DNA from 3 places in the Arthrobacter sp. PM3 genome. Region 2 is predicted to be linked to each of the others. Evidence: predicted binding sites of a transcription regulator. Region 2 holds the regulator's gene; each other region holds the start of a gene.
The links. Region 2 encodes LexA, which represses DNA repair genes until DNA is damaged. Its sites were predicted from a motif close to TCGAACANNTGTTCGA; they were not measured.

Region 1 (3,271 bases), 1.7 Mb from region 2:
GTTCCGGCGGCCCGGAGCAGCTCTTCGGCTTCGCCCAGTTCCCCGGGACCGCCCTTGACGGCCAGCACCAGGGGAGGATCCTTAAGCAGACGCCGCAGCGCCGGCAAAGCCGAGCGGCCCCGAACCCCGACGAGCAGGACGAACGCGCCGCCGCCGTCGGGAGTGTCGTCGTCGGCGTCGACGATCAGCAGGCGCTCGATGGCCGCATCCGTGCGGGAGGGCCGAAGCATGAGGGTGGCGAAACCCAGCGGAAGATCCGCGAGGATGTCGTCAACAGTAGCGGCGGCCATGGGGTTCCTTCTGACTTTGACACCAGACCGGACGGCTCTGTCCGGACACTCCATGCTATCCAGCGGCAACCCCGGAAAATATGGGATGGAGACCAAATTGTGCCGCTAGTTTTAGGCCCGGGCCCAAGGCGGTTTTGGCGTCCGGGCAGGGAGCCTTCCACACCCTTTGCCTGCCACACCCTTTGACTCTCACACCCGCTGAAAGTGCAGTGCAGATGAACCTTAAGGAACGGGGTTCCCGAGTTCGCGCAGCGGCGTCTTGCTGGTTTCGCGGGCCCAAATGGCACCGGCGACGGCGAGGAGCGAGGAGCCGGCGACGATCCAGGCAGCCGGCAGCCAGTTGGCCTTGTCCGGGCCGACCAGCGCGGTGCCGAGCAGCGGGGTGAATCCGGCGCAGAGGATGCCGATCTGCAGGCCGATCGCCATCCCGGAGTAGCGGACCTTGACGTTGAACAGCTCCGAGAACCATGCCGGGTAAACAGCATTCGAGGCCGCGTACGTGCCGGCGGTGATCAGCGTGCTGGCCACGAAGATCATCGGGACGTTCCCGGTCGAGATCACCGAGAAATAGGCAAAGATCATCAGTCCGGACCCGACGACGCCAGTGATGAAGACAATCCGGCGGCCGAACCTGTCCGAGAGCCGGGCAGCGAGCGGCTGCGTGGCGATGGCAATTACGTTGCCGAGGATGCTTACCGTCAGCATGGTCGATGCGCTCACCCCGACGGACACGGCGTAGGCCAGGCCGAAGGACTGCATGAAGGTGTTCGTGACCACCTGGAAGGACATCAGGGCGACCTGGAAGAACTGTGCAGGGTGCGTCTTGAACATCTTGGCGAAGGGCAGCTTCACGAGTTCGCCGTGGTCGTGCTTTTCTTCGAAGACTTCCGGTTCCTCCAGCGTGCGGCGGACGAGGAACGCGACGATCAGCACGACGATGGAGAGCCAGAACGGAATGCGCCAGCCCCAGGACAGGCGGTCGGCCTCGCTCATGGCGGCCACCGGCAGGAAAGCCAGCGAGGCCAGCACGATGCCGAAGGAGATGCCGCTCATCGCGAAGCTCGCGAAGAAGCCGCGGCGGCCGGCGGGGGCCTCTTCCATGGTCAGTGCGGATGCGCCGGCGGTTTCGGCGCCGGCGGAGAGACCCTGCATGAGCCGCAGGAGAACCAGCATGGCCGGTGCCCAGTAGCCCGCGGTGCTGAAGTCGGGCAGCATGCCGATGAGGAAGGTCGCCCCGCCCATCATGACCAGGGTCAGGACCAGCGTTGTCTTGCGGCCGATCTTGTCGCCGAGGTGGCCGAAGAGCACCGCCCCGAAGGGCCGCGCAATGTAGGCGACGCCGAAGGTCGCGAAGGAGGCCAGCAGGGCAGCCGTGGGGTCGCCCGGCGGGAAGAAGATCTTGGAGAAGATCAGCGACGCCGCGGTGGCGTAGATGAAGAAGTCGTAGTACTCGAGGGCGCCGCCCAGGAACGCGGCCAGGGCTGCCTTCTTGGCCCGCTTGAGCTTGCGCTCTTCCTCGACGAGCGCGGGGCTGGTTGCGAGTTTGGTCATGGTGCTGGTCCTTCCGCACTGAAAGACGGTGGTTTGAAGATGGGGAGCGGTTTGATTTGTGCGCATTCCGTACAGCTGTGCGGTATGCGACTATGGAATAGCATACTGCAGGGTGAGGTGCCTCACAACGCCTTCTTGCTTGGCCCTGCGGTCCACCACCCTGAAAGGCGGCACCTTGGACATCCAGAACCTGGCCTCCCGGCTGTTCCTCATCGGTTCAGAAGCCTCGCGGGCGATGTCGCCCGGGCTGTGGAACCCCGTCCTCGAAGAACTCGGCGGGCGCTGGAGTTACGAGGCCTGGGACGTGCCACGCGGCGCGCCCATGTCCCGGGTCCGGGCCCGGCTGCTGGGATCGGACGTCGTCGCCGCCAATGTGACCATGCCCCACAAGCAGTGGGCCGCCCGGGCCGCGGACACCGTGAGCGAAGCGGTCCGGCTCAGCGGCGCCTCCAACCTGCTCATCCGCAAAGACGGGATGCTGGCCGCACACAACACCGACGTTGCCGCCGTCGCCGCGCTGCTCGGCGGGCGGCATCAGCGGCACGTGGTCATGCTCGGAGCCGGCGGGGCCGCCCGGGCCGCCCTGGTGGCGCTCAAAGGACTGGCCGGCCGGGTCACCGTCGCGGACCGGGACCCCGAAGCCGCGCGGCAGTTGCACGCGCTCGCCGGGCAGTTGGGCATGGACGCGGAGACGGCCACGTGGGCGGACGCCCAAGAGCAGGCGTCCCGGGCTTCACTGATCGTCAACGCGACGCCGGTTGGAAAAAGGAGCGAGGACGCACCGGTATGGGGAGGTTCCAGACTGGCCGGGGATGCTTTCGTGTACGACTTCGTCTACGCCGGACACGTGACCGGAACCATCGCAGCCGCGAGAGAACAGGGACTGCGTCATGCCGACGGCTGGGACCATCTGCGTGCCCAGGCGGCAGCCATGATCCCGCTCCTGGGCCTGGCTCCCCAGACGGATGCGCTGCTGCAGCGCACGCTTGCGGCCATCCAGGCGAAGGGCTGACACACAGCCCGGCTCCGGCGTCGCGGGCGCCCCAGTCGCCTCCGGCGCCTATATGATCGAGAACACAAGCCTGCGGACCTGCGGCATCTGCCGCGTCCCCGTGCAGGTTCAAGGAGACAGGGAGTCCATGGAGGAGCAACCGGCGTATTTTGTGAAGTCGGTGGAAAAGGCCTTTGACGTCCTGCTCGCCTTCACTCCGGAGTCTCCGCGGCTCACCGTCTCCCAGGTCGCCACCACGGCGGACATGACCCGGGCCTCCGCACGGCGGTTCCTGCTGACCCTGACGGATCTGGGCTATCTCCGCGCCGACGGTCCGCATTTCGAGCTGACACCCCGCTCGCTGGACATCGGCCAGTCGTTCCTGGCGAACCTGACACTCCCGAAAGTGGCCGAGCCGCACCTGAAGTCGCTGGCTGCG
Region 2 (3,271 bases):
GCCGCGCGGGAAAACGGTGAAGTGGTGTGGTTTTCCCGCAACAGCAGCTTCGACCCGGCCCAGGGCTACTCCCAGCCGGACGAGTCCGCGCCTGCCCTGATCAACGTCGCACCCCTGAGTGTCGCGGGGCGCCTCCGGGAGGGGCTGTTCGCGGACCACACCGTGATCCTGACATCGGCCACCCTGGCCATCGGAGCGGCTTTCGAGCCCGCGGCCGGCGGCCTCGGACTGGTCGGCAACGGCGCGCCGAGCTGGACCGGCGTCGACGTCGGATCCCCGTTCGACTATCCGAAGCAGGGCATCCTGTACGTCGCGCGGCATCTGCCCAAGCCGGGCCGGGGGCTGTCCGCAGAGGCCCTGGACGAACTCGAGAAGCTGATCCGGGCCTCCGGCGGCGGTGCCCTGTGCCTTTTCTCGTCCCGGCGCGCGGCGGAGGAGGCCGCCGACGCGTTGCGGCCCCGGTTGGGCCTGAGCATCCTGTGCCAGGGCGAGTCGAGCATGACGGCGCTGGTGCGCCAGTTCGCCGACGAACCTAACACCTGTTTGTTCGGCACGATGTCCCTGTGGCAGGGCGTTGATGTTCCCGGCGTGTCCTGCCGGCTGGTGGTCATTGACCGGATTCCGTTCCCGCGGCCGGACGACCCCCTCATGACGGCGCGATCACGGGCCGTGGCGCAGGCCGGCGGCAACGGCTTCATGTCTGTCTCGGCCACGCACGCGGCAATCCGGCTCGCGCAGGGGGCCGGGCGCCTCATCCGCTCCACATCGGACAAGGGGGTGGTGGCGGTGCTTGATTCGAGGCTGTCCACGGAGCGCTACGGCGGATTCCTCCGCGCCGCGCTCCCGCCCTTCTGGCCCACCACCGATCCGTCGATCGCCGTGGCCGCGCTGACGCGCCTCGCGAAGGAGTCCGCCACGGAATCCGGAAACGAATCCGGCACCGGGTCCGGCCAAGGCTAAGGCCGGGCTAGAGGGAACGCAGTACCGAGACGACCTTGCCCATGATGACGGCGTGGTCGCCGAGGATGGGCTCGTACTGGGTGTTCTGCGGCAGCAGCCACGTGTGGCCGTCGCGCTGGCGGAACGTCTTGACCGTTGCCTCGTCATCCAGCAGTGCGGCCACGATGTCGCCGTTCACGGCGTCGCCCTGGCGGCGGACCACTACCCAGTCGCCGTCGCAGATGGCGGCATCGATCATCGAGTCGCCAGCGACCTTGAGCATGAAGAGTTCGCCGTGTCCGACCAGCTGCCGGGGCAGGGGCATGACGTCCTCCACCACCTGGTCCGCGAGGATCGGGCCGCCGGCGGCGATGCGCCCCACAAACGGCACCATAGCTGTGTCCGTGGCGCTGGCGAGCTCGGTCACGGACAGGCCTCCGACGGCGCGGAGTCCGCTGGACTTTTCGACGCCGGAAATCGCAGTGGTCCCCTCATCGAGGGTCAGCGGCATGAGTACTTCCATGGCCCGCGGCCGCTTCGGGTCCCGCCGCAGGTAGCCGAGCTTCTCCAGTTGGGAGAGCTGGTGCGTGACGCTGGACAGGCTGGCCAGGCCGACCGTATCGCCGATTTCGCGCATGGACGGCGGGTAGCCGTTGTCCGTGACGGACCGCTGGATGGTTTCCAGGATCTTTTTCTGCCGGACGGTGAGGCTCTTGGGTGCCCGGGCAGGCTGGGAGTTCCGTGGGGTGGCCCTGCCGCCGGTGGCTTGTGCTGCCATGTTCGCCAACGCCTTTCCTTGCCGCGCGGCTGCCGTGGCGGCTGCGGCGCGGGAACTTCCGGCCTGAAATGTCAGACCCTCCTGATCGACTACCGGTGAACAAGTTCACAGGTGGTCCTTTCCCTCAAAACTAGGCCAGCTGCAGGGCTTTTTCAAACATTTGTTCTAGCGAGTCTCGACATCGTTCGTCACTAAGTGCTAAAACAGAACAAGCGGGATTCGAATATGTGTTCGATTTAAGGATTCGGGGGCCGGGCCCGTCGTTCGGCTCTATGTTCGAAGATCGTTATCCGAGGTTCTTTGTTCGAAGTTTTGTCGGAAAGTTTGGCCGGTTGGCGAGTAGGTGGAGTACGCCGGGCGGCACCGTATGGTCCAGGAGGGCACAGTTCATGTCAGCAGCAAACGCGATTCACGGCACTTTTGATCACCGCATTTCGAACCGCAACGCCCCCGCCCGGCCCAAGGTCGCTGCCGGGCGGGACGTCGTTGCCCCGCAGGGCGTCACTGGCCGGCGGCAGCAGGCACCGTTGCGGCTCACCCGGCGCGGACGGTTCGTGTTCTTCGGTCTGCCCCTGATCCTGCTGGCCGGGCTCGTCCTGTCGTTCAGCGGATTCATCAACGCGCCCGCGAAGGCGGCAGACGCCGCGGACCAGCTCTCGGCGACCCCAGCACTCTCCGTCACCGTCCAGCCGGGAGAATCCCTGTGGGCCATTGCCGGATCCGTCGCGCCGGAGCGCGATCCCCGTGACGTCGTGGCGGATATCGTGCAGCTGAACAACCTCGGCGATGCGCGTGTAATGCCCGGCCAGCAGCTCTTCGTCCCGACCAGGTAGCGGCCGCCCAGGGAGGCAGCCGCCTGCCGTCCCGGGCGTCACAGTTTCAGCGCCCGTCCCGCAACCACTTAAACTGGACAAGTGACTGACGTGACTGACCAGCTTGAGCGCCTCAACCGACTGCCCCTGCGGACCAACCTTCGCGGCCTGCGCCCGTATGGCGCGCCACAGCTGGACGTCCCCATCCTCCTCAACGTCAACGAGAACACCCATGGCGTCCCGGCCGATGTCCGTGCGGCAATTACCGAAGCCGTCAGCGCTGCCGCCACCGGGCTGAACCGCTACCCGGACCGGGAGTTCACCGAATTGCGTGAGGCCCTCGCCGAATACCTGGGCCATGGCCTGGATGCGGACAATATCTGGGCCGCGAACGGCTCGAACGAAGTCCTCCAGCAAATCCTCCAGGCGTTCGGGGGCCCCGGCCGGACCGCCCTCGGATTCCCTCCCACGTATTCGATGTACCCGCTGCTGGCCTCCGGCACGGACACTGCGTACATCACCGGCGCCCGCGCGGAAGACTACGGCCTCAGCGCGGAATCGGCGGCCCGCCAGGTTCGGGAACTGCAGCCGAACATCGTCTTCCTGTGCTCGCCGAACAACCCCACCGGCACCGGCCTGGGGCTTGACGTCGTCGAGGCCGTTTACGACGCCGGTGAGGCCAGCCAGACAATCGTGATCGTCGACGAGGCCTACCACGAGTTCGCCCACGACGGCACGCCCA
Region 3 (3,271 bases), 2.0 Mb from region 2:
CAAGCACAAAAAGGCCATCATTGACAGCCGCCGGGCCAAGTCGTTCGCCAAGCTGATCAAGAACATCGAAGTCGCCGCGCGCATGGGCGGTCCCGACCTCGCCGGCAACCCCGGCCTGGAACTCGCCGTCACGAAGGCCAAGAAGACCTCCGTCCCCAACGACAACATCGACCGCGCCATCAAGCGCGGCGCCGGGCTCACCGGCGAGGTCGTGGACTACACGGAGATCATGTACGAATGCCGCGGCCCGCAGGGCTCGGCCCTGCTCATCGAGTGCCTCACGGACAACAAGAACCGTGCCGCCTCCGAGGTCCGGCTCGCTATCTCCCGCAACGGCGGCACGATCGCCGACCCCGGCTCCGTGAGCTACCTCTTCACCCGCAAGGGCGTCGTCTCGCTGCCGAAGAACGGCCTCACCGAGGACGACCTCCTGATGGCCGTCCTCGACGCCGGCGCGGAGGAAGTCAAGGACAACGGCGAGAGCTTCGAGATCCACTCGGACCCGAAGGACCTGCAGGCCATCCGCGACGCACTCAAAGAAGCCGGGATCGAATACGATACCGACGAAGCCGAGTTCGTCCCCTCCATGGAGGTGCCGCTGGACCTCGACGCCGCCAAGAAGTTCATGAAGCTCGTCGACGCCCTCGAAGACCTCGACGACGTCCAGAACGTCTACAGCAACGCCGACCTCAGCGACGAAGTGCAGGCCGCACTGGAAGCCGAGTGACCCTTCGCGTCCTCGGCGTCGATCCCGGCCTCACCCGCTGCGGGATCGGCGTCGTGGACGTCGAAAAGAACCGGCGTGCCACCATGGTGGCCTTCGGCGTCGTGGGGACCTCGCCCGAGGAAAGCCTGGACCAGCGGCTGCTGGTCATCGCCACCTCGATCGACGAATGGCTCGATAACTACGAGCCGCACGTCCTCGCCGTCGAGCGTGTCTTCTCCCAGCTCAACGTCAGCACGGTCATGGGCGTCGCCCAGGCCTCCGGCGTGGTCATCGCGGCCGCCGCCCGCCGGGGCATCCCGGTGGCCCTGCACACGCCGTCTGAAGTCAAGGCCGCCGTGACCGGGAGCGGCTCGTCCAACAAGGACGCCGTCACCAAACTGGTGACCAAGATCCTCCGGCTGGATGCCCCGCCCCGCCCCGCCGACGCCGCCGATGCCCTGGCCCTGGCCATCACGCATGCCTGGCGGGCGGGGAGCGGTGCTGTCGTTTCAACGACGGGACCGGGCAGCCAGTCCCTCACCCCCGCCCAGCGCGCCTGGGCCGACGCGGAGGCAAAAGCGCGCCGTGCACGCTGAATGTCCGCCTGTTCCGGGGCCAGGCTTGGTAGGGTATTCGTAGATATATTCGATGTTCGTGCACCTTAAGGTTCGTGCACGCTTAAGCCCACACACCCAGGAGCCAGGCCTTGATCAGTTTTCTTCGCGGAACCGTCGCGCATGTGGGCCTGTCCTCGGCGGTGATCGACCTCAACGGGGCCGGCATGAGCGTCAACGCCACGCCGCAGACCCTCAGCAGCCTGCGCGTGGGTGAAGAGGGCAAACTGTTCACGTCCCTGATCGTGCGGGAAGACTCGCTGACCCTGTTCGGCTTCGCGAGCGACGACGAGCGGGAAGTCTTCGATGTCCTGCTCAGCGTCAGCGGCGTCGGGCCCCGGCTCGCCCTGGCCGTGCTGGCCGTCCACGAACCCGAAGCCATCCGGGTGGCCGCGCACTCCGGTGACGGCAAAGCCTTCACCAAGGTCCCCGGCATCGGGCCGAAGGTGGCCGGCCGGATCGTGCTGGAACTCGCCGGCAAGCTTGTCCCGCACGGCACCGCCGGCGCGCCGGCCCCGTCAGTCTCCACGGAGTCCGTCTGGAAGCCGCAGGTCGTGGCGGCGATGACGAGCCTTGGCTGGTCCGAAAAGGATGCCACCGCCAGCATCGACAAATCCCTCGCCGACGCCCCGGAACTCGCCGCCGCCGGCAACGTGGCCGAAATCCTCCGCGCCACCCTGCGCTGGTTGGGGCAGGACGGCGCACGCGCGGGCAACCGGGTAGGCGCGCGTGGCTGAGCCGTGGATCGTCGCCGGGGGAGAGGAGCCGGAGGAACGCGCCATCGAAGCGGCCCTGCGGCCCAAGAACCTGCACGACTTCGTGGGGCAGCACCGGGTCCGCAAACAGCTGTCCTTGGTCCTGGAAGCGTCGCGCATGCGGGGCCGCAGCGCGGACCACGTGCTGCTTTCCGGCCCTCCCGGCCTGGGAAAAACCACGCTGTCCATGATCATCGCCGCCGAGATGAACGTGCCGCTGCGGATCAGCAGCGGCCCGGCCATCCAGCATGCCGGCGACCTCGCGGCCATCCTGTCCTCGCTCTCCGAGGGCGAGGTCCTGTTCCTGGACGAAATCCACCGCATGTCCCGGCCGGCGGAGGAAATGCTCTATATGGCGATGGAAGACTTCCGGGTCGACATTGTGGTCGGAAAGGGCGCCGGTGCCACCGCCATCCCGCTGGAACTGCCGCCCTTCACCCTTGTCGGCGCCACCACCCGGGCCGGGCTGCTCCCCGGTCCGTTGCGTGACCGCTTCGGGTTCACCGGGCACCTCGAGTTCTACTCGGTCGAGGAGCTCGAGCTCGTGCTGCGCCGTTCCGCCGGGCTGCTGGACCTGAAGGTCAACTCCGCAGGTTTCAGCGAGATCGCCGGACGGTCCCGGGGGACGCCCCGCATCGCGAACCGGCTCCTGCGCCGGGTCCGCGACTGGGCCCTCGTGCACGGTATCGAACAGATCGACGCGCGGGCGGCGTCGGCGGCGCTGGACATGTATGAGGTGGACAAGCGCGGCCTGGACCGTCTGGACCGTGCCGTGCTCGAGGCCCTCATCACCAAGTTCGGCGGAGGTCCGGTGGGGCTTTCCACCCTCGCGATCGCCGTGGGCGAGGAAACCGAAACGGTGGAAACGGTCGCCGAGCCGTACCTCGTACGCGAAGGATTGCTGGGCCGGACGCCCCGCGGCCGGATCGCCCTGGCTCCGGCATGGACGCACCTGGGCTTTGCCGTTCCCGCCGGAGTCTTCGGGCAGGACCCACTGGAACTGTTCCAGGCCGGCGATCCGGACGACGGCCCGGACGGGCAGGCGGGCGTGCTTGGTGAAGAAACCGGTCCCGAGCGGATCCGAAACGGCCGCTAGCACCGTTCGTCCAGCTTTTCCCTTTAGACTGGTATGACGCTCGGCACGTTCGGGTTTTGTTTCCGTGGGCGGAGAGCAGGTGGCCGCCGGCGGTTGGGGG

Region 1: a site for LexA is predicted at 1,909-1,924, ahead of CFN17_RS02430 (shikimate dehydrogenase). Genes of this name have one in related genera too.
Region 3: a site for LexA is predicted at 1,340-1,355, ahead of ruvA (Holliday junction branch migration protein RuvA). Genes of this name have one in related genera too.

The regions. Positions count from the first base shown of each region.
Region 1 is NZ_CP022314.1:510,780-514,050, reverse strand. It holds gene CFN17_RS02440 (CdaR family transcriptional regulator) at 1-290, opposite strand, end outside; gene CFN17_RS02435 (MFS transporter) at 513-1,841, opposite strand; gene CFN17_RS02430 (shikimate dehydrogenase) at 2,017-2,853, shown strand; gene CFN17_RS02425 (IclR family transcriptional regulator C-terminal domain-containing protein) at 2,981-3,271, shown strand, end outside.
Region 2 is NZ_CP022314.1:3,119,293-3,122,563, forward strand. It holds gene CFN17_RS14240 (ATP-dependent DNA helicase) at 1-960, shown strand, start outside; gene lexA (transcriptional repressor LexA) at 968-1,717, opposite strand; gene CFN17_RS14250 (LysM peptidoglycan-binding domain-containing protein) at 2,107-2,550, shown strand; gene CFN17_RS14255 (histidinol-phosphate transaminase) at 2,641-3,271, shown strand, end outside.
Region 3 is NZ_CP022314.1:1,089,369-1,092,639, reverse strand. It holds gene CFN17_RS05055 (YebC/PmpR family DNA-binding transcriptional regulator) at 1-727, shown strand, start outside; gene ruvC (crossover junction endodeoxyribonuclease RuvC) at 724-1,302, shown strand; gene ruvA (Holliday junction branch migration protein RuvA) at 1,413-2,057, shown strand; gene ruvB (Holliday junction branch migration DNA helicase RuvB) at 2,050-3,171, shown strand.